Regions from separate parts of the Marinomonas sp. PE14-40 genome, predicted to be linked through region 2. Evidence: predicted binding sites of a transcription regulator. Region 2 holds the regulator's gene; each other region holds the start of a gene.
The links. The regulator LexA, encoded in region 2, represses DNA repair genes until DNA is damaged. The targets are predictions, from matches to a motif close to TACTGTNTANNTANACAGTA.

Region 1 (3,980 bases), 2.1 Mb from region 2:
TTGCGATGCCGTTAATGCCAAAGATCTTCATATCTTTTTAGAAGTTGGTCGTCACTTTGCTGCATGGATTAAAGCTAGAATTACTCAGTATCAATTCGTTGAAAATGAAGACTTTATTTTGATTACCCCAAACGGGGTAACCAAAAGTCAGGGTGGTGATAGACGCTCTTTGAACTATTTCATTACCTTAGACATGGCGAAAGAACTGGCCATGGTCGAACGGAACGATAAAGGCAGACAAGCAAGACGCTACTTTATCGACTGCGAACGCCAACTTAAAAACAATACCTCGCCAGCCATAACAGGCACCCAAGATACCGACAAACTCCAACTTTTAAATACCATGGTCCGCTCTATGAAGTTGCGCCAGCCCGTTGTCATCATCCCCCAAGCAGACGCCATGGACATGGTAAGACTCATCCGAGGCTATCAAAACCAAATCAGCCAACTACAACGGCACCCAGTCTGGGTAGACGGCGTCATCAACAACATAAAACAAGCCACTGGACTGACACTAGGTGAGTAAACAAAAACGCCCCTAAGCTGGGGCGTTAGTTGTTGATACAAATACAAAAGTACGTAGAATCAAGCGAAATAGCCAAGGAAGGGCACAGTAGATATGTAACCCTTCCTTATGTAATTAATCAAATGTGATGTTCTTAATGCGGTGATAAACTGGATAAAAGAACGAGGTGGTTCGTGAATATGGATAGACAGTTTTGGGCTTTAAGTATTGGTCATTTTATAATCTCTATGAACGAAATCGATCATCTAACTAGTATTATCCGTTTAGATATTCTCGAAGAAGATCTTAGTAAAAACTGGAACAAAACGGCCTTAACCGTAAAGCTTAAAAAACAGATTACAGCTCTTTCTGAAGCTGATAACAATTACCCAGAACTCATTAAATTACTTAATGAGGCTCTAGAGTTATGTGGTATGAGAAATTTAGCTGCCCATGGGACTTTTGCTTTGGATGGTCGACTCCCTCCAACGGAAGGAAAAGAGTCTCAATATAGTTTGTATTCGATCAAGCATGAGCATCCAGTAACAAAAGAAGAGATCGAAATGATTACCAAAAAAGCTATTCAGTTGTCTGATAGTATTGCTGAAAGAATAGCTTTGATCTCAATGAGTAAGAATAGAGAGAAACGAGCTAGTAAGGGGGCAGCCTAGGAACATATAACCTGTAACTTAAATTGCTTACGTTGCATAAGAGCAAGGTTGAAGGCGTGGATCTTGGGTTAACTCGCAGCTAAAATTGAACCATTATAAAAAATCACTATACTGTGTATATGTACAGTTGTTATTTTTATGGTTTAAATATGAACGTTACCTTTATCAATCCCCCAGACCCAACCAAGCCAGATTACAAAATCCCTTTCATGGCTGATTTGGTGCCTGCTGGCTTTCCTTCCCCCGCTCAAGACTTTGTTGAAAAGCGCCTAGACGTGAATGACCTATGTATCCCTGATCCGCCTAATACCTTCTTGGTGACAGTGGATGGGGAATCCATGGTAAACGCAGGCATTCATGATGGTGATACGTTAGTGGTTAACCGTGCCTTAAAACCTCGCCATGGTGATTTCGTGGTGGCAACGATATACGGAGAGCAAACCGTAAAAGAGCTACACACAAAGCCAAGAGTGAGATTGATGCCACACAACAAAGCATTCAAACCAATTTACATCAATGCAGAGTCAGAGCTGATCATAAACGGCGTCGTCACCAGCGTGGTGAGGGTGTTGAAGTGAGAAAACTATAGATACAAAAGCCGCTCATATAGAGCGGCTTTTGTATTGCAAAGGCTAAGTTACCAGAAACGGTTTATTAGCCAGTTAACCAAAAGTAGAACAACAGATTGCGCTATCTTTTTGGCTAACTCCTTGATGAAATTCATCATGACAATATCCTATAAAATTTGGATTAAATACCCCTTAGAAAAGGGGAGGAATTCTCATCAATAAAAATCAATTCATTTGATGATGTAGACGATAGGGCGCATAAAAGCGGTAATCAAGGTTAGAAAATGAAAATAATCACAAAAAATTATTTTTTAGATGTATATCTATAAAGTTAAACATTTTCTATTGAAGTGATTTTGCCCGATACTCCAATGCCTGATTAAGCTCTTCTTGCAACTGCTCAAGGCGCAACGCCACATTGTGTTGATTTTCATCAGGTAGGTCAGAAAGGTCTTTCAATGACACCGCTTTTAGATCCATTAATAGCAGTAAAATTTGTTCCATCGTAACGCTCCTTGTTGATGGTTGATCAGTAACCCATTCCTTGGGTACACATAAGTTAGTTGATCTGGCAAGTTATGCAAATATTTCTTTTAAATTACCTATAGGACAATGACATAACTAGTATTGATTATTGCGCCAGAAATAAAATGTTGTAAAATTAATATAGTACACTGCATGGGATAATAACGAATTTTGTATCTTGACAACGAAGGTGGTGGTTAAATTTTCTTCCCCTTTTTTAGTAATAAAAATTTGTCGTTTTTTGCCGTGAATAAATCCAACAATATGTTCGTAATTTTTAGAAGAAGTGGAGAGTGAAAGTTGTTCAGCCAAGTAATTAAGCATCCATTAACGATATTTCTTGCAGGTACATTAATTGCCATAATTCTATATTTTTTGGCTAAATCGGAAGCTGAGCCAAAATATTCGGTTCAAGTACCGAGGTTGTTAGCTGAAGTGACAGATAAAGCTGAAGATCTAACTCTTCTTTGGAAGAAACGTGAAATTGCTAATTTATATACCACAGACATATTAATTTGGAATGATGGAAATGACTTTATTGATAAGTTGATGCTTTCAGAAACAGATAGGTTAAGAATATGTCCAAATGAAAATACAAATATTCTTCAAGCAAGGTTTACAAAAACATCCAGAGAAAATTTGAAATTTACTTTGGATAAAAGTGAAACAGGAAATTGTTTATATATTAATATAGTGGGTGATGAGGCTATAGAATCAGGAGGTTTAATTAATGTGTTATTTAGCGGAAATCAGGACAGTGAATTTACTATTTATGGTCGAATAAAAGGTTATAAGGATGGGTTTCAAGCAGTCCAATGGGTTAATAGTTCAAAAAATGAATTTTTATATAATTATGGTTTATATATAAACATATTTTTGGTTGGTTTAGTGTTAATTTATGGATTTTCTATTATTGTAAGATTGTATAGAAAACTAAGGAGATCATCAAATATACACAATAAATTTAAGTTTTATATTTTGAATTTTATGAGTTTAATTATTGGAGTGTTTTTTATTACAATGGGACTCTATTCAACGTATGAAATATATAATTTTATTTTAATGGATATCGATTGGGCTAAGGGTTAGCAAGTTTTTTAAAGCATTTTTAAGCGTAGCCTTTTTACTCAATTTTAATTAAATGTAACATGTTGTTGTACTTATAAATTATTAAAATAACTCCACCAAATCCCCCATCTCAAAATGACTCAATAGCACTTGGGTGATTTCTGGGTTAGCCAAACCCACTAAAAACGGCCTGACACAATCATCATCTAGTAAGGCACTAAACCCCATCGACTTAGCCATTTGCATGTGTTGTTTGTACATCTTATCAAGCATCATGACTTCGTTCGAAATCATCCCCACTATCCCTGCCAAGCTGCTGGCCAGTTCTGCGGTGACTCTATCAAGCAAGGCTTCAAACGCTTCAAGGGTTATGGTGTCTGCATCATAGTTAGTTATGCCTTGGTCTAGTTCATCCATGCTAGTGCTGGCGGCTTCTAAAAGCGAATCCGTGGCACCATCCAAGGTACCTGCTATGGTGTTGATATTGGTACAAGATGCGGGAACGTTACTTATATAACTATCAACCTCTTTAACGGCTGATGCCACTTGCATATCGTTGATTAAATTATCTAATCGTGCGCTTACGTGAGCGTTTAAATTGTTGGCCCCTTGGCCGTAATTACCTAAAGCGGTTTGGCAGTT
Region 2 (10,347 bases):
CTTGCAGGTTAGATAACCAAAGAGCAACATCAATAGGTTTACCGCTTGGGGTAATCTTGTCATCTGTCGTGCTAATACCATTATAATTAATAGCATCTAAAAAATGATGAGCTGTTTGTTGAGCCCGGATATAGGGACTCACAAATACTTGATCTATATTTTCATTTTTTTGTTTAAATTTTAATGCCGTAGAGAGTACTTCCTGAACGCCCATAGACGTTAAGTTCCTTGCTGCATCATTACCCAAAGTAGGTGCTTCAGCATTACCATGACGTAATATATATAAGCGTTTAATCCCCATATCCAATATCCTTATTTAGTGTTTGGCCATGGTTGAAATGGATATGGCTTTTCTTCAGTTTGAAAACAAACAAAAGACAACGTTTGACTGATAAAGTTTGATAACGAAGCAACAAATCCGGACAAACTTGTCGGCTCAAACTGTGACCCAAAACGAATAATAGTTAGAATAATGAGCGCTATGCCGAAAACAGACAAAGAAATATTTAATACAGCCCAATAAATCGCCATAAATACCAAACGAACCCAAAATCCTTGATCTGCATAACCTGGTTTAGCCATTATTTTTTCTCCTCATATGTTGCAAACTCTACATCCCACTTAAGCTCACCTGTCATCATGGTTTGAACCAGAGTGTCTAACTGACACCCATCAAACACAAGCTTAGACAATCCTAATGCTAATGGCATATAGAGTTGATTTTTTTCTGCTTCTAAAATTACCATACGCAAGGTATTAACCCCTTCGGCAACTTGTCCTAATTCTGCTACAGCTTGCTCTAATGTTTTTCCTGAACCTAAAGCATAACCAACTTGATAGTTTCGACTCAAAGGTGAAGAACAAGTTGCAATTAAATCACCCATACCCGCTAAACCTAAAAAGGTCATCGGGTTTGCACCAAAGTGAACAGCAAAGCGGCTCATTTCAGCAAGGCTACGAGTCATTATCATAGCCATTGTGTTTTCACCCACATTAAGGGCTTTTGCTAGACCACAAACAATGGCGTAAATATTCTTTAATGCCCCAGCAAGCTCAACACCTTTAATATCAGAGTTTTCGTAAACTCGAAATGTAGGCGACTTGAGCAATTCTACAGCATGACTTCTTACCGCATCATCTGGGCTTGCGATAACAGAACCTGTTAATTGGCCTGCCGCAATTTCTTTAGCTAAATTAGGCCCACTCAAAACACCGATTTTATCAGTCACGCTTTGACGAAATAAAATATCGCTCATTAATTCAAAGCGGTTTGGATTAAACCCTTTAGTAGTGCTAATTAGCATTTTATCTGGTGTTAATAAGGGAGTAATTCGCTCTACAACCTGCTCAAAAGATTTAGAAGGAATCGAGACAAAAATAGCATCACTTTCAGCAATTGCAGCTTCCAAGTCTGTTGTAGCAAGTAATTCTTCGCTAAGTTGTGCTTTTGGTAAATAACGGCTATTGAACCCCGTTAAATTTATTTCCTCGACTTGCTCTTCATTGCGCATCCATTGACTAACAATATGTCCGTTATTAGCCATGATATTTGCCAAGGCGGTACCAAAACTACCACCACCTAGTACACAGACGGTTTCTTTAGCCATCTTGTTTTAAACCTCCGATTTACCTCAAGGTCGAGATAAATTAAATTGTATTAGTTTTAAGACGAACAACTCACGCAAATATTTTTTTGTTCTGCATTTGCCGGTATAGCAAGATGAGTTAATAACTCATGCTCATCAAAGGGTTGTACTAACACCTGAATAAGGTCATCAAAAAGTTTCAAATCACCAGATTCTGCGGCTGTTATTGCATTGTGAGCTAAATAGTTTCGTAAAATATATTTAGGATTGATTTCTAACATTTCAACCCGTGCAACCTGCCATGATTTATCATCTCTAACACGACGTGCACAATATTCATTTAGCCAAAGACTGATCCCGTCTTTATCATTAAACCCTGCTGTCACTAACAGCCTATCATTTTGATCCGTCATTTGGCTTAAATTACGCCAAAAACAAGTATAGTCTACTTGATCCTTTTCTAATAATAACAATAAATTAGCAAATAATGCTTGATCATTTTCTTGTGCTGAACTTAACCCCAACTTTAATCTAATGTTAGCTTGAAAGTGCTCCATCAATTTGGATTCAAACTGGCTAAGCACCTTGATTAATTGTGCTTTGGTTAAATGATTTGAAAAGTAATAAAATAAACAATTCAGGTTCCATAGTGCCACACTAGGTTGACGCTCAAAAGCATAACGGGCTTCATAATCTGAGTGATTAGCAACCCAATTTGGTTGATAGGATTTCATAAAACCATAGGGGCCATAATCAATGGTTTCACCCAATATAGACATATTATCAGTATTCATAACGCCATGCTGAAAGCCTATAGCTTGCCATTGAGCAATCATCTTAGCAGTGGCATCCACGATAGATTCAAGCATAAAGATGATATTCTTCCTTCTATCAAGAGACTGCTTGTAATAGTGCTCAATAACATAATCTATCAAGCAATCTAGTTCGCTAACTTTTTTTTGATAAAAGAAATATTCAAAATGCCCAAATCGAATATGAGTTCGAGCACTTCTTAACAACATAGCGGCCGGTTCAGCATGTTCACGATATACCTGCTGATCACTTGTGAATAATGCTAGCGCTCGAATGCTTGGGATACCTAAATGATGTAACGCTTCACTGGCTAAGTACTCATGGATACTTGAACCTAATACAGCCCTACCATCACCACGCCTTGAATAAGGCGTTTGATCTACACCTTTCATGTGCAAGTCGATCATCATACCATCTTGGTTAGTCACTTCTCCTAGCAACAAGCCCCTACCATCACCTAACTGCGGAGTGAAGCCACCAAACTGGTGCCCTGCGTATATCATACTTAAAGCATGTGGAATTGCCTTAACACCAAGGAGTGAGTTTAATGTGTTTTCATCCTTGAAGTTGATAGCTAGCCGAGCAGCTAAGGTGTCATTTGTATAAGATAGTGTTTGCTGGGTTAAAGGTTGAATTTAACCTTGAGAGGAAAATGTAGAGTCAAACTTAGAGAAATGATGAGAAAGTTTCATAAATCACCCAAACTGGAAAGAGAATGGTTTGAAGTGAAAACAGGCAATCTAGATAGCTAAATTGCCTGTATATAATACTTAGTTGTTACTTACATATTCGCAGCGAATTTTTTCACCCACTACTTTTTCAATTTCAGGCACCATGAAAGCATCATCTTCACTGGCAAAACTGACAGATTTACCAGATTCTCCACCACGACCCGTTCTACCAATACGGTGAACATAATCTTCAGGGTCTTCTGGTAAAGAGTAGTTTACAACCAGTTCAATACCATCAACATGAATACCACGCCCTGCCACATCGGTTGCAACCAAGACTTGAATACGGCCATTTTTAAAATTAGCTAACGTCTTAACTCGCTTATCTTGAGAGACTTCTCCAGACAGCATAGCGCAATTAACACCCGCGTCTTTTAAACGCTCATATAAATCACGTGTTTCATCGCGTCGATTAGCAAAGATTATCGTTCTTTGGTTGTCTTTTTCTTTAATCAAGCTCTCTAATACAGGCCATTTTTGATCAGCTTCGACACTATAAATAACTTGCTCGATGTTTTTATTCGTCGTTTCTTCAGGTACAACAGAAACTTCTTTCGGGAAATAAGTCCATTGACGCGCTAAGTTTTGAATATCTTTTGGGAAGGTCGCACTAAACAACATAGTTTGACGTTTTTCTTTATGCGGAGTCATTCGAATGATGCTTTTAACATCAGGAATAAAGCCCATAGACAACATGCGATCTGCTTCGTCAAGCACTAAGGCTTCTACTTTGTTAAGTAGCACTTTTTTGTTACGTGCAAAATCCATTAAACGTCCTGGTGTTGCAACAACGATATCAACACGCTCGGTTTCTAATGTTTGCTTTTGTTTCTCATAGCTCAAACCACCGACCAAAGAAACGACATTAATATCAGAGTTTGCCGTTAATTTAACCGCATCATCAGCAATTTGAAGCGCTAACTCACGAGTGGGTGCAATAATTAAGCCTCTTGCCAAACGACTGTCACGCTCTTCTTCTATTGGGTAGTCAATAAAATCACTGATCATGGCAATCAAAAAGGCAGCTGTTTTACCTGTACCAGTTTGAGCTTGACCAATTAAGTCATAACCTTGCAGTGTTTCAGGCAAGGTTGCAGCTTGTATTTCACTACAATATTCAAATGACATTTCTGAAATAGACTTAAGCACTCGATCTGGAAGATTTAAATCATGAAAACGAACTTTACCTTCAACCTCTGCCACTTGAAAATCATCTATGGACCAAACAGCACCTGATTCAGGTTTATTTTGAGAAGCATCTTCTTGGCGCTTTGGTTTGCGATATGATTTTCTTGGTTTTTTGGATCTAGGTTTTTGTGGTGCGCTCTGATTATCCATATTGGGATCTTTGATCTTCTGTTGAATGTCTTATGGAGTCAAAGACATTAAGCCTTTGAATAAATTGTTATCACTAATTTGATGTGGGTGGAGTTTACAGAAATGCCACCCATTTTTACAGTCATTTAATTAGTTACTCACCTAGCAGTTAACTAGATTCTAGCTTTAAGCTATAGGGCGGCAAGCTGTCAATTAGGTTCCTTCCATAGCGTTTTGTAATAAGACGCTTATCAAGAATACATATTTTACCTGTATCGCTTTCGCTTCTTAATAAACGCCCCGTCGCCTGTACTAATTTAAGTGAAGCATCTGGAATAGATATCTCCATAAAAGGGTTGCCGCCTCGCTTTTGTATCCATTCAGCTAAAGTTGCATCAACCGGATCATCCGGAACTGAAAAAGGTATTTTAGCGATGACAACATGGGTTAAGTATTTACCTGGTAGGTCAACACCTTCTGCAAAACTTGCTAAACCTAATAACAAGCTTCCTTTGTCTTTATCTATTCGCTCTTTATGGGCTTCAAGAATAATACGTTTGGACTGCTCTCCTTGCACCAACATAATATCCTTCAACTCTTGTTTGAGTGCATCAGCAACGGCTTCCATTTGTTTTCTTGAAGAAAATAGAACCAAGCTTGCTGAAGTTTCATCAACCTCATTATCAAGGTATTTAATGATCTCTTTGGTATGTTCATCTGCTTTATTAGGCTCATGCTCTAATTTTGGCACCTGTAAAATAGCTTTATTCTGAAAATCAAAAGGACTTAACACCCTTAAATATTCAGATTCTTTTGGCACACCACTACGCATATTAAATCGATGAAACTGATTTAACGCGGTCAAAGTAGCAGAGGTAACAACAGCCGCAAAACATTTATCCCACAACTGCATTCTTAAGGTGTGCGCAGCAAGAATAGGCGAACCACCTAACTCTATGTCCTGTTCCATACCTTGACCTGTCAAAGTAAGCCACCTTGCATTTGGTGGAAAATTTTGATCATCTGCTGTTGAAAATAAAAGCCATAACGCTTTAGCTTGCTCTAACCTACCAAGAATTACACCTAATATAGGCAGCCAAACCTCAGCCGTTTCCGGTTTCATGCCCATGCCTTCATTTTGCTTAACCTTCTTACATTCATCATGAATCGACTCAATCGCTGAAAATAGTTTTTGATATGAAGTTTGAAGACTGTAGGCGAGCTGCCTTAATTCATCCGGAATAATACCAAATTCAAATCTATGCTGATCATTATCATCAACATTTTGAAGGTTATTAATGAATGGTGCTAAGCCTTGTTGGGCATACTGAATAAAGTTGACAATAGTCTGTACCATTTGAGGAATTTTAAACAGTAATTGTCCTGTAACACTAACGTCATCAGAAAGCTCTTGTTTAAGATTTATCAGGTTTTTCTCTAATTGTCTCAACCAAAGAATACTTTGCTGTAACCTGAGCTCATGCCTAAAGTGGTTAATTGCCTTTTCCGGAAGGTGGTGCCCTTCATCGAAGACATAAATACTATCAGCAGGGGCTGTTAATATTGCTCCACCACCTAAAGATAAATCTGCTAACACTAGATCGTGGTTTGCAACAATGATATCTGCAACTTCTATTTCAGCTCTAGCTTTATAAAATGGGCACGCAGTAAAGTTAGCACAATTACGATTGGTACATTGTTGATGGTCCGTTTTTAGCCGCCCCCAGTCATGCTCTCTAACAATACCTGTCCAGTTGTCTTTATCACCATCCCAGGTGCCAGCCTTAAGCGCATCATCCATTTCTTTGTATAGCGCTGTGTTAATGTCACCTGGCTGTAAATGTTGCTCAAACAAGCCTGCAAACATATCATCAGTTGCTTGGGAGTCATCATCTAAATGGCTCTCCAAATGATTTAAACACAAGTAGCGACCTCTGCCCTTGGCCAAGGTGTATTTAAACTGATAATCAGTATGTTTTATCAGTTCAGGCAACTCTTTATGAAGTATTTGTTCTTGTAATGCGACTGTCGCAGTAGAAATAACCAGTGTTTTTTCTCTTGCTCTAGCAATGGGGATGGCGGCCAAACAATATGACAATGTTTTACCCGTACCTGTACCTGCCTCTATTACAGCAACATGTTTTTCACCGAGACGATTGCCCTCACTATCTGGCTTAACATTGCCAAGTGTTCGCGCTATTGATGCAATCATCTGCCTTTGGCCAGCACGAGGGTTATGCCCTTTTGCCTTAAGGTTTGCTCGGTAAGCGGTTTGAATTTTTAACTTTAAATCATCAGAAAGCATTTATTTAATTGAGTATCCCTTTAAAAGCTGTATATAATAACAGTTACTGTACAAACAACCAGATGCCTTATGATTAAACTTACAAAAAGACAATCCGATGTTATGGATACAATCCGCGACTTTATAGCAGAAACTGGCTTTCCACCAACACGAGCCGAAATTGCTAAACAGCTAGGTTTTAAATCACCGAATGCTGCTGAAGAACATTTAAAAGCACTTTGTAAAAAAGGCGCTATTGAGATTTTACCCGGCGCTTCTCGTGGCCTACGTATCATTGAAGAAGCCAGTAACGATGCTAACCCAGAACTGGGCTTACCTATTATCGGTAAAGTCGCTGCTGGTTTTCCGATACTGGCTCAAGAAAACGTTGATTCACACGTACAAGTACCGCCAAGCATGTTCTCTCCACAAGCAGACTACCTTTTGTCTGTAAATGGAATGAGTATGAAAAATGTTGGCATTATGGAAGGCGACTTATTAGCTGTCCATAAAACATCCACCGTACGTAACGGCCAAATTGTTGTAGCTCGTATCGGCGACGAAGTGACTGTAAAGCGCTTTGAAAAGAAAGGAAATACAATTCGCCTTATCGCAGAAAATGAAGATTTCAACGACATCCTCGTCGACCTAGAAAGTGAAGAATTTGCGATAGAGGGACTCTCTGTTGGTGTAATTCGACAAACAATCTAAGTAACACGCATAAAAAAAGCTAAGCCTAGGCTTAGCTTTTTTTATGCGTTCATCATTAGTGAATCACTTTAGCCTGAGATGCTATGTCGTCATCATCATGAGATTCATGCACTTCTGATTCAGGGAAATCCTCTGAATACACAAAATCAATACCAGCATGAAACATTCTTTTAGCTAGCTCAAAATACCTATCTTGAAGATACGCTTTTGTGGTATCTGAAATTTTTAAAACCGCTAACGGTTCTGATTCAACACCCTCATCACTTGCTGGACGTAAAACAATTTCGCCATTTTCTAGTTCTACTATCTCTAGATACGACTCATTCATATTATTAGTACTCTGAGGATTCTTCTCTAAACCTTAAAATCAATTCAGTTAGAGAGTTTAAATATGTCAAGTAAGTTGATCTATCATCAACTGAAGCGACAATTAAATTATCATGTTTAGCGTTATAGAAGTTAGGCTGACACTTCAAACTCACTTCATATGTATTTTGCATATGAGAAAACCAGGAGTTTGTATTTGCATTCAATTCCATAAGCTCATTAATAACTGGAATGCTGATGTTTTGTGATTTTGCATTTTGATGCATTTCAAGCAAGCCAATTTCCGAGCTAAGATGATACGCTTGTTTTACTTCTTGCAAAAGCCCTAAAACAGCACTTTGCAAATGAAACAGGGCAGCATTTTCAAATGCTGGCCCCATCCATTTTTGCTCATTGTTTGGCATAACCAAAAAACGACGTGCTATATCCAGCCTCTGATTTGTCATGCTAGCGGCCGAACTCATTTATTTCTTTACCTTTTTCTTAGCTTCTTCAATTACCCACTTAGAGTCGACATAAAAAGCTTTCCAGCCTGTTGGCTTGCCATCATCTTCTGACATGACATATTGCTCTTTTGTCTTACGACTATAGCGAATTATCGCAGGACGCCCTTCGGTATCAGCAATTGGCGCATCTTTGAAGAAATGATACTTAGGATCAATTTGATCCATGTATGGTATCAACTCAGCAACTAGCGGTGCACGCGTTTCACGCTTTCTAGGGAATTGGCTTGCTGCTAAAAATAGTCCAGTTGCACCATCACGTAAAACATAATGATCCTCAACTTTCAGGCACGCCAAATCAGGCATAGGAACTGGATCCATTTTAGGTGGCGCAGCTTCACCACTTTTCAGTAGTTTACGCGTATTTTTACACTCTTCATTTGTGCAACCAAAATACTTACCAAAACGTCCCGTTTTTAGCTGCATTTCTGAGGTACATTTATCACACTCAAGAACAGGACCATCGTATCCTTTAATCTTGAACGAGCCAGCTTCAACTTCAAAACCGGAACACGTTGGATTATTACCGCAAACATGCAATTTACGTTGTTCATCAACAAGGTAACTATCCATTGCAGAACCACAAATTTTACAGCGTCGCTTGTTAATTAGCGCTTTAGATTCTGCTTCATCATCATAAATAGCGACAACTTCTTCGCCACTAACCAAGTTAATAGTTGCCTTACAACGCTCTTTTGGCGGCAAAGCATAACCTGAACAAGACAAGAAGACACCGGTACTTGCTGTGCGTATTTGCATCGGTCTTGAACAAGTAGGACATTCAATATCTGTTGGCGTTGGCGCATTTTGAGCCATACCAGTTTCAGGGTGTTCCGCAATATTGAGTGTCTTACTAAAGTCACGATAAAAGGCATTCAGTGTTTCTATCCAATCATCACGACCTTCGGCAATATCATCAAGCCTTTCTTCCATTTGAGCGGTAAAGTCATACCCCATCAAAGTTTGAAAACTGTTGACCAATCGATCCGTCACTATGTCGCCCATTTTCTCAGCATAGAAACGTCGCCCTTCTGTGCGCACATAGCCACGATCTTGAATCGTTGAGATAATAGATGCATAAGTTGAAGGTCGACCAATACCCCGCTTCTCAAGCTCTTTAACTAAACTTGCTTCACTATATCTAGCAGGCGGCTTAGTAAAGTGTTGTTCAGGAACAAGTTGATCTAGTTGAAGCACTTCACCCTGATCAATATCAGGCAATATGTTGTCATCACCTTTTTTACCGAGTGGCGTCATGACACGAGTATAACCATCAAAACGAAGGATTCTGCCTTTCGCTTTTAATTCATACTCATCAACAACCAGTATAACTGTAGTTGAGGTATAACGAGCAGCTGTCATTTGGCACGCCATAAACTGGTTACGAATTAATTCATAAAGCCTATGAGCGTCTTTTTCCATGCCTTTAAGGAATTCTGGTAACAAAGTTACATCAGACGGACGAATGGCCTCATGGGCTTCTTGAGCGCCTTCTTTGCTAGAATAACGAATTGCATTTTCAGGCAAATATTCGTTACCATAATTCTTTTCAACATATTCTCTTAAATTTGCAACCGCTTCTTGGCTCAAATTAGTCGAGTCAGTTCGCATATACGTAATGTAACCAGCCTCATAAAGACGCTGCGCTAACATCATGGTCTTTTTAACACCGAAGCTTAAGCGAGTACTTGCAGCTTGTTGCAAGGTTGATGTTATAAATGGCGCACTTGGCTTACTACTTGTCGGTTTGTCTTCACGTTTTGCCACTTTATAGGTAGCATTTTGAAGACGACTTAAATGTTGATTTGACTCTTCTTCGTTAGTTGGGCGGTATTCTTTATCTTGATACTTAGCAACTTCGAATTTAATTTTCTCTTGCTTAGGTGTCGCAAGCAAAGCGTCCATTTCCCAGAACTCATCTGGATTAAACGCTCTTATCCCTTGTTCACGCTCAACGATTAGCCTTACAGCAACCGATTGAACACGACCTGCAGATAAACCTCGAGCTACTTTAGCCCACAATAAAGGTGATACCATGAAACCAACAACACGGTCTAAGAATCGTCTTGCTTGCT
Region 3 (10,347 bases), 2.4 Mb from region 2:
TTTAATTCTAAATCTCGCGCCATGGCAATAATGTTTTTTAATAAAACAAGGTCACGTTCAGAGTGTTTAGATTGAGAAATAAAGCTCTGATCTATTTTTAAAATATGAATCGGCATTTTGGCGATATGACTCAAACTTGAAAAGCCCGTTCCAAAATCATCTAAAGCAATCTTATAACCTAACAATTTTAGTTTCTTTAGGCAGTGGACGGCTTCTTCATCTACCAAGGTACTCTCAGTAATTTCTAAAATTAAAGCGCTAACCTTGTCATTTTGCTCAGCTAGAGTAGTTAATCTTTCAATTAAAATGGCATCTTTTAATTGATGAGGAGAGAGGTTCATATTAATGCAGATCTTTTCACCATAAATCTCTCTCAATCGTTCAAGGTCTGCCAAAACTTGCTCTAGTACAAAGTGTCCAATCAGGTTGATATAACCAGACTCTTCTGCAATGGGAATAAAAACAGCGGGGGAAATCGTTCCCAGACTTAATGAGTGCCAGCGAATTAAAGCCTCTGCACTCAATATTTCATTATTAGTGGGGTTCACCACTGGCTGATAGTGCAATTCAAATTCATCATGAGATAAGGCATAACGAATGGCACTTTCTATCTCATAGCGTTTTATGCCTTTATTCTCTAAGTCAGTATCATAATAAACACTGTCATTTTTAGAGCTCTGTTTCGCTTCGTACATGGCCAAATCGGCACAGCGAATCAAACTAAGGGCATCATTTCCATCTTTCGGATAAACCGAAATACCTGCACTCGCGCTACAATTAAAAGTCCGTTTCATTACTTCTATCGGCTCAAAAAAGCAGTGTTGTAACAGCTGGATTCGATTAATAGCTTGTCGTCTTGGCAGATAGAGTAAAAACTCGTCTCCACCTAAGCGGCCAATATGCTCATCATCAAGCAATAAGCTTTCCATACGCTGAGATAACGCAATGATCAGCGCATCACCCACATCATGACCAAAGCTATCATTTATTAATTTGAATCCATTTAAATCAAACAAAACCAGGGTAAAGCCATTGTCTGTATCTCGTCTGATAGAGTCATCTATCATTTTCATAATGGCATAACGATTCGGCAGTTTGGTTAACCAGTCAGTCGATGCTCTTTCGGTTAAGTTTTCCTGTTTTAATTGCTGCTCCGTCATATCTTCAACCACAGCAACCCAATAAGTATCAGAGCCTTCAAAATTCACTCTACTAATGGCCCATTTAAAATACATAGTGCGAGCATCACTGTATTGCGTCATTTTACGATCAGTACGACTGATGACTTCTATAACATCAACCTCTTTCGATTGTGTTTCGAGCGCTTGATGAATACATTGGAAGTCATTCACTTGATGAGAGTGAGTTAACTCATTTAGCACTTCTAGGTGCCTATTCTTTAAGTCTTTTTCCAAAACCCGATAATAGGACTGGCAACGTCGGCTAAAAGATAAAATGTTTAATGACTCGTTCAGCTCCACAATCCCTACAGAGACACTTCTTAAAATCATATCTTGCTTGTGGTAAGCCTGAATAAGCTCTTGCTCTGTCGAAGATAAACTCTGTTTAGTTTGCTGCTGTCTCAAAGCAATTTTTTTAATACTTTCATCAAGGTTTTCTATTCCCATTACGGAGGAATTAGAGTCGGCTCCAGTCTCAAACTCATCTAATAAAGAAGTCACAGGACGGATAAACAAAAACTTGGCTGACAATACGAGAATAAGACCAGAGATGAGTAAGCCAATTATTATGATCAAAAAGCTTTTGATAAATTCGGCCTTGGCTTCTTGGAAAGCCTGTTGCTTTGGTAGTGCTACCCAAAAAGCTAACGATAAATCCTGATTGGCATTACCTCGTACAAACTGTTTTTCGACTAAGACAAAGTTATTATCGAAATCTAACTCAGGATCAAATGCTCGACCTAACAATGGTGACTGCTCACCAAATCGCGCAATGACTTTTCCGTCTTTGTCGGTAATAAAACTTATTAGGTTTTCATGGTTGGCATCATTTAATAAAGTCTGCCACCACTCAAAAGGTAATACACCGACCACTAAACGAATAATCTCACCTGACTCTTTATCAAACACCGGTTGAGCTAGGTTAATGCTCAACGCATGGGTTGCTCTGTCCTCAATCAATTTACTGATAGAGAAACTCGCTTGTTGAATCGCTTTTTGAATATAAGGCCTGTCTTGAACGTTCACAACACGATTCAAAGGGGTACCATTACAGGTTAATTCGCCTGTCACTAATGGCGATCCTATATTGGAAAATAGATCGTTAAGCTCTACTTGCTGTGCTAGAAAATTTTGACAAGTTTGAGTATGGCCGGAGAGAATTTCTGGCGTATTAGCGAGAGATTTCAAATAACTTTCAGCGCGATTAATTTGCTGACGCTGAAGGTTCATCATTTGTTCAGCAAAAAAGTCTGTATCGCCTCTTAATTTTGATAACTGTGTATTATAGGTATTCCACACATTATTAAAGGAGATAAAAAAACTTGGTAAAAGACAGAGTAATGCTGCCAATATGACTTTTTGATTTAATTTATTTAAAAAAGATGACATATATCGCCTTTCTACTTCTTAAAACGAAACATGGTTCAGTATTTTTATAACACTGCTCCCAGCTTCTTCATAAGTAATTACCTGTAACAAAAGGTAAGGACGTAAGATAAAATAGGTGGAATGATTCTCATTTCTGTTATACATTAATAATAGCTAAAAATTCAGTTACTTTTCTTTGATATATGACCTCTTTTGCACAAATCTAATACAGGCTTTATTCCAAGCAGATCAATTTATCGCTATACTTGCCTCCGTTTATGTACCTATAAATACATTATTTCTTAAGTACACTATTTCTGATTGAGGGAAACCATTGTGAGTTTGTTAACCAATTTTCTTAGCCGCAAGGTCTTAGCTTTGCTAAGTGTTGCGACCTTCTCTGCTCTTTTAAGCTCAACTGTTAGCGCTTACGGCCAAAGTCCAGACGAAATTGCAACGCGTATTACCCCTATTGGCCAGGTTTGTATCGCTGGTGAAGAATGTGAAGTTGCTTCTGCAGCTGCAGCAGGTGGTTCTAATGGCCCACGTGATGGTGAAACTCTTTACGGTACATTCTGTGTAGCTTGTCACTCTATCGGTGTTGCTGGCGCGCCTAAATTCGGTTCTGCTTCAGACTGGGCTCCTCGTATCGCTAAAGGCGAAGCGTCTCTACTTAGCAACGCATTAAACGGTATTAATGCAATGCCTGCACGTGGTACATGTGCTGACTGTAGCGATGATGAAATTCAAAGTGCAATTGACTACATGTTAGAAAATAACAAGTAAGCAATGACTCTTTAAAAAAGGAGGCTTAGGTCTCCTTTTTTATTGCCTGAAAAACACCAGATCAAAATTATCTAGGTGACTCCCTCTATTCTCCTAACCTTCATGACCTTCATAGCCCTTGTCTTCACTACATTACTTACTATTCTTAGTTCAATTCTACTCATCTCTATTCATCAAATGAGCAGGCAAGCGTCATACAACAGCTGACACTAGTTCGCCTTCAAGCTTTAAATTTAGGCATAAAAAAACCCGCAATCTAAAAAGAGAGCGGGTTTTGTTAGAGCTTGTTTGTTGCGAGCTTAATGCTTACTTCTTGATATCATCAAAGAAGTTTTTCACGCCATCAAACCAAGACTTCTGCTTAGGTGAGTGCGAATGCTCTTCACCGTCAGACATAGACTCTTCTAGCTCTTTTAATAATTCTTTTTGACGTTCAGTCAGTTTAACTGGCGTTTCCACTGTCACGCGACAGATCAAATCACCAACAGCTCCACCACGTACAGGCTTAACACCCTTGTTACGTAGACGGAAAAGCTTACCAGTTTGACACTCAGGCGTTACTTTAAGGCGTACACGGCCATCTAAAGTAGGAACATCAATTTCACCACCTAAGGCAGCAGTAGCAAAGCTAATTGGCACGTCACAATGCAGGTTAGCACCATCACGTTCAAAGATAGCATGCTGCCTTACCGATACCTGTACGAACAAGTCACCAGACGGTGCACCATGATCCCCAGCTTCACCTTCACCTGATAGACGAATACGATCACCTGTATCCACACCAGCAGGAATCTTAACAGATAATGTTTTGTACTCTTGTACACGGCCTTGACCACGACAGCTAGTACAAGGGTCAGAAATCACCTGACCTTGACCATGACATGTTGGACAAGTTTGCTGTACAGAAAAGAACCCCTGAGACATACGTACTTGGCCCTGACCCTGACAGGTCTGACATGTCTTAGGTTTAGTGCCTTTCTTAGCACCAGTACCGTCACATGGCTTACAATCTACCAGCGTAGGGATGCGAATCTTTTCTTCACAACCCCAAACAGCTTGTTCAAGATCAAGTTCAAGCGTGTATCTTAAGTCAGATCCACGACGTGCTCGGCTTCCGCCACCACCTTGACCGCCAAAAATGTCGCCAAAGACATCACCAAAGATATCACTGAAGCCACCTTGACCACCGCCACCGAATCCACCTTGGCCGCTTACACCTTCATGACCGAAACGGTCGTAGGCATCACGTTTTTCTTCCGAAGATAGGATTTCATAAGCTTCAGCAATCTCTTTAAATTTTTCGAGTGCTTCTTCGTTATCTGGGTTTTTATCTGGGTGGTACTTGTTAGCTAGCGAACGATATTTTTTCTTAATATCTTTCTTATCCGCGCCACGCTCGACGCCAAGCACCTCATAATAGTCTCTTTTGCTCATAACAGGATTTCCTGGGCAGTAAGGTCAATCATTAACATTTGAGAGAAGTTAAAACAGCAAAACACGGTAGCAGGACCGTGTTTTGCAAAAGCGAGATTCAGACGTTTAAAGGTCTAATATCAGGCTTATTTTTTCTCGTCTTTCACTTCTTCAAATTCAGCGTCTACAGCATCGTCTTGAGGCTGTGCAGCTTCTTCTGCACCAGCGCCGGCTGCACCAGCTGCTGCTTCATTTGCTTGCGCACTTTCGTACATTTTTTGAGCTAGAGAACCAGACACTTCAGTCAAAGCAGTTGTTTTCGCTTCGATTTCGTCTTTGTCGTTAGCTGTTAAAGCTTCTTCAAGATCAGCAATGGCTTTCTCGATTGCTTCTTTTTCTTCTGCAGTCGCTTGGTCGCCAGCGTCAGTCAAAGTTTTACGAGTTGCGTGGATCATGCCGTCAGCTGTGTTGCGAACCTGTACAAGTTCTTCGAACTTGCGATCTTCTTCAGCATTTGCTTCAGCGTCTTGAACCATTTGTTCTACTTCTTCATCACTGAGACCAGAAGAGGCTTTGATGACGATAGATTGTTCTTTACCTGTTGCTTTGTCTTTAGCAGATACACTCAAGATACCGTTGGCATCGATATCGAAGCTAACTTCGATTTGAGGTACACCGCGTGGTGCTGGTGGAATCTCAGCCAAGTCAAAACGACCTAGAGATTTGTTTTGCGCTGCTTGTTTACGCTCACCCTGTACCGCGTGGATAGTTACCGCGTTCTGGTTGTCTTCTGCTGTAGAGAAAACTTGAGATTTTTTCGTTGGGATGGTGGTGTTCTTCTCGATTAGAGCAGTCATTACGCCACCCATAGTCTCGATACCCAAAGATAGTGGTGTTACGTCTAGTAGTAGAACGTCTTTCACGTCACCCGCTAGTACCGCACCTTGGATAGAAGCACCCATTGCAACCGCTTCGTCAGGGTTCACGTCTTTACGTGGCTCTTTACCGAAGAATTCAGTTACTTGAGTTTGTACCATTGGCATACGTGTTTGACCACCAACCAAGATAACTTCGTCGATTTCAGACGCTTCTAGATCAGCATCTTTAAGCGCTTGGCGAACTGGCGCAAGAGAGTTAACAACTAGCTCTTCAACTAGAGACTCAAGCTTAGAACGCGTTAGCTTAACGTTTAAGTGCTTAGGACCTGTTGCATCAGCAGTGATGTAAGGAAGGTTAACTTCTGTTTGAGTTGCAGAAGAAAGCTCAACTTTCGCTTTTTCACCCGCTTCTTTCAAACGTTGTAACGCTAGTGGATCATTGTGTAGATCGATGCCAGACTGTTTTTTGAACTCGTCTGCCAAGAACTCGATAACACGCATATCGAAATCTTCACCACCTAGGAAAGTATCACCATTTGTTGCCAATACTTCGAATTGCTTCTCACCATCAACGTCAGCGATTTCGATGATAGAGATATCGAAAGTACCACCACCTAAGTCGTATACAGCGATAGTAGAATCACCTGTGCTCTTATCTAGGCCGTAAGCCAAAGCTGCAGCAGTTGGTTCGTTGATAATACGTTTAACTTCTAGACCAGCGATTTTACCCGCATCTTTCGTTGCTTGACGCTGAGAGTCATTGAAGTAAGCAGGAACAGTAATTACTGCTTCAGATACGCCTTCACCTAGGAAGTCTTCTGCTGTTTTCTTCATTTTTTTCAAAACTTCAGCAGAGATTTGTGGTGGCGCTTTCGCTTCGCCTTTCGCTTCAACCCAAGCATCGCCGTTTTCAGCTGCTAGGATTTTGTAAGGCACCATAGAGATGTCTTTTTGAACGACGTCATCTTTAAAACGACGACCGATCAAACGCTTAACAGCGAAAAGTGTGTTTGTAGGGTTTGTTACTGCTTGACGTTTTGCAGACTGACCCACTAATACTTCGCCGTCTTCAGCGTAAGCCACAATTGATGGGGTAGTACGATCGCCTTCAGCGTTTTCGATTACACGTGCTGTGCCGTTATCTAAAACAGATACACAAGAGTTTGTTGTTCCTAAGTCGATACCAATGATTTTGCCCATGGTTTGTCTTCTCCAGTAAAATTTTTAAAATTCAGTTGTTCGTCGTTAATTCTGTATTTGGGTACGCTTTAGAGCATTTCAAGCAAATACTGTCATTTTTTTGACGGTTTTTTTATGCAGCGCTAGAAACCACTACCATAGCCGGACGAATTAAGCGCCCATGTAAGGTATAACCCTTCTGGATTACGTCCATTACAGTGTTTGGTTCCATCTCAGGATTCGGCACCATAGTCATTGCTTGGTGGAATTCTGGGTTGAAAGGTTCGCCATGAGGATCAAGCGCGATCACTTCAAAACGTGTCAATGTTTCTTGAAGAGACTTAAGTGTTAGCTCAACACCTTCACGCATTGCATCTTTTTCGCTATCCGCAGATGTCAAAGCACGCTCTAGGTTATCTGCAACAGTAATGATGTCTTTTGCAAATTTCTCTAGACCAAACTTATGGGCTTTCTGCACATCTTGCTCAGCACGACGGCGAACATTTTGTGCGTCTGCATGCGAGCGTAATGCTGCTTCTTTATATTCTTCAACTTTTGCTAACGCTGCGACTAGTTCAGCATTCTCTTCTTGAACATTTTCTACTTGGTCTTCTTGTAAGACTTCGTCTAATTCTGCTGCTGTTTCTAGCACGCCTTCTTGGGCTTTGTTATCTGCTTCACCGCTCACGTTCTGCTCCGTATATAAAGATGAATTACTTAAAATAAATGCTCTAACTTCACTTCCAAATAACAGAAGTTTTTTCAATCTGAAAGCTATATGGGGTCGTTCAAAAAGCTTTCAATAGTAAAACCGTATAAATTTTAGGGAGAAATGAACTTATTTTAATTTTTTACTTCTCTTGGCAAAAAAACAAAAACTACTGTATAAATACACATGCTTTGTACAAATTTAATGCAGAAATTTGAAATTTAAGGCTAAAAGCCACCTAACTGACCCGCTTTAGACAAGGAGAGACCCATGTTAACCAGTATTGCGATTAAGAATTTTGCCATTGTTGAGTCTCTAGAGGTGGAGCTAAAGCAGGGAATGACAGTTATTTCAGGTGAAACAGGCGCGGGAAAATCCATCATGGTGGATGCGCTCTCTCTTTGTTTAGGTGCTCGCACAGATAGCCGCGTGGTTAGACATGGTGAAAACAAAGCCGACATCAGCGCCACATTTGATATTCAAGCCTATCCAGAAGTGATCCACTGGTTAGAAGAGCACGACTTAGAAACCGGCGCATCAGATCACGATCAACACTGCATTTTACGCCGAGTTGTTACCAAAGAAGGCCGATCAAAGTCTTATATTAATGGTCGCCCTTGCTCCTTGACTGACCTAAAGTTTGTCAGTTCTCAGCTTATTAATATTCATGGTCAGCATGAACACCAATCCCTACTCAAGAAATCTGCCCAACGCTTACAAGTGGATGAGTTTGGCAAACTCACAGGACTTACCCAAAAAGTAAAACAGGCTTATCAAGACTGGCGCGCATTAAAAGAAGAGCTAGCCGAGCGTCAAAACCGCTCTAGCGATCAAGAATCTCGTATTCAATTATTGTCTTATCAGCAGCAAGAAATGGATCAACTAGCACTAAAAGAGAAAGAGATTGAAGCACTAGAAGAAGAACAAGCATTCTTATCCAACATAGCTGAAGCTCAGCAAGAGTCTTACCTTGCCCTGCAAATTCTCAGCGAGCATGACACAAGCAATGTACGCAGCATGTTGCATCAAGCCCTACAAAGCGCCACCAAGATACAACCGACACCTGAAACATTAGCCACTTCTATAGAGCTGATGAACGAAGCCATTATTCAGGTGGAAGAAGCCAGCGACAGTTTGCAATCTTACCAAGACACCCTAGAGCAAGACCCTAGCCGCTTAATGGAAGTAGAATCACGTTTAACGCTGATTTATGACACAGCAAGGAAGCACAAAGTACTACCTGAGCAATTGCTGCAATTAGCCGCCGATATCAAGTTTGAATTGGACAAACTAAATGGCAATGGCGATAACCTAGAGCAATTACAAGAAAGAGAAGAACAGGCTTATCAAAGCCTCACTAACCTCGCCACCTTACTCACAGAAAAGCGTATCAAGGCAAAAGACAAGCTCGCCAAACAAGTAGAAGGCCAAATTCGTGGACTCGGCATGCCTCATGCTCGTTTCCATATTGATTGTCGCCCCCTTGAGCAAGTCAGCGCTAATGGCTTTGAAGAAATTGAATACATGATAGCCTCCAACCCAGGGCAGCCAGCACAAGCCATTAGTAAGGTAGCATCAGGTGGTGAGCTGTCACGTATCAGCTTAGGCATACAGGTTGTTACTGCCCAAACCTCAACGATACCAACCCTTATCTTTGATGAGGTCGATGTAGGTATCAGTGGTGGTGTTGCCGAAGTGGTTGGCCGCATGTTGCGCGCTGTTGGTGCCCGTGGACAAGTATTCTGTGTGACTCACCTTGCCCAAGTTGCCGCCCAAGGCAACCAACACCTCATGGTCAGCAAACAAGTAAGAGACAAGCAAACCAGCTCGCAAGTACAACAGCTTAAAGAAAATCAAAGAGCCACAGAAATCGCACGACTACTCGGTGGTATTGAACTCACCGAACAAACGCTCGCTCACGCTAGAGAAATGCTCAACAACGTCCAACTGCAATAGTAGAGGCCCAGTTTTCTACCAACAACAAACAAAGAACACCTTTCATAGCATTCACTGACACCCCTTTTCAGTGAATGCTTTCTTTTTCCTGCGACCTAAACCTCATCACACATATCTCTTCTTCCTGTCTCTCACAATAACGGATCAAATTTAATAGAAGTCCTAATCACCTAGCTATGCTGGTACTCAGAGCGACGCTAAAACGAATCAGATTTCAACAAAAAGGAAGCACACTTACCCTACACTGGCGCCATGAGCGAAGCTAAGACGAGGCAAACGCCAACGAAAAAGCGGAGTTTATAATTATAAATGAGCATTTTGAGGAGGTGTTTAACGAAGTATTAGCAAGCTCATAAGCTAGAGAGTGTTTTGAGGAGACGTTTGACAATGCACAGCAAGCTCATAAGCCAGAAAGCAAAAAGCCCCAGAAGAAATTATCTTCTGGGGCTTTTAATGAGTCCTCATTCGCCATCTGCCCAATGGCGAACAAGCTCAATCCTTTGACTGGCGCACTATATTCTTAACTTAACACTTTACCTGGGTATAACTAGTGAACTTATCCCCAAGTTAAAAGACTAAGACCTAGTCTTTAGGGCGTACATAAAGTACTAGGTTGTGATCTTCGATCACATAACCATGCTCTTCAGCGATTTCTTTTTGGCGTTTTTCAATAATAGGATCGTAAAATTCAATGACTTTACCTGAATCCATGCACACCATATGGTCGTGGTGCTCGCCTTTGGCGATTTCAAAAACAGCTGTGCCTGCTTCAAAATGATGACGCACAACAAGACCTGCATTTTCAAATTGAGTCAATACACGGTAAACAGTGGCAAGACCAACATCTTCACCCTGTTCCAACAAGGTACGGTAAACA

Region 1: Q0A08_RS12985 (LexA family protein) is a predicted target of LexA. The motif match lies at 1,286-1,305, and genes of this name have one in related genera.
Region 3: recN (DNA repair protein RecN) is a predicted target of LexA. The motif match lies at 7,685-7,704, and genes of this name have one in related genera.

Annotation. Positions count from the first base shown of each region.
Region 1 covers NZ_CP130700.1:2,791,124-2,795,103, reverse strand. The annotation lists gene Q0A08_RS12995 (antA/AntB antirepressor family protein) at 1-526, shown strand, start outside; gene Q0A08_RS12990 (hypothetical protein) at 706-1,176, shown strand; gene Q0A08_RS12985 (LexA family protein) at 1,326-1,754, shown strand; gene Q0A08_RS12980 (hypothetical protein) at 2,088-2,249, opposite strand; gene Q0A08_RS12975 (hypothetical protein) at 2,571-3,359, shown strand; gene Q0A08_RS12970 (DUF7217 family protein) at 3,441-3,980, opposite strand, start outside.
Region 2 covers NZ_CP130700.1:714,313-724,659, reverse strand. The annotation lists gene sixA (phosphohistidine phosphatase SixA) at 1-301, opposite strand, end outside; gene Q0A08_RS03430 (DUF4389 domain-containing protein) at 313-582, opposite strand; gene Q0A08_RS03425 (NAD(P)H-dependent glycerol-3-phosphate dehydrogenase) at 582-1,607, opposite strand; gene Q0A08_RS03420 (protein adenylyltransferase SelO) at 1,664-3,034, opposite strand; gene Q0A08_RS03415 (DEAD/DEAH box helicase) at 3,170-4,468, opposite strand; gene dinG (ATP-dependent DNA helicase DinG) at 4,617-6,752, opposite strand; gene lexA (transcriptional repressor LexA) at 6,822-7,442, shown strand; gene Q0A08_RS03400 (hypothetical protein) at 7,498-7,770, opposite strand; gene Q0A08_RS03395 (DUF6586 family protein) at 7,775-8,233, opposite strand; gene topA (type I DNA topoisomerase) at 8,234-10,347, opposite strand, start outside.
Region 3 covers NZ_CP130700.1:3,071,793-3,082,139, forward strand. The annotation lists gene Q0A08_RS14265 (EAL domain-containing protein) at 1-2,570, opposite strand, end outside; gene Q0A08_RS14270 (c-type cytochrome) at 2,886-3,335, shown strand; gene dnaJ (molecular chaperone DnaJ) at 3,642-4,769, opposite strand; gene dnaK (molecular chaperone DnaK) at 4,895-6,826, opposite strand; gene grpE (nucleotide exchange factor GrpE) at 6,939-7,493, opposite strand; gene recN (DNA repair protein RecN) at 7,785-9,470, shown strand; gene fur (ferric iron uptake transcriptional regulator) at 10,053-10,347, opposite strand, start outside.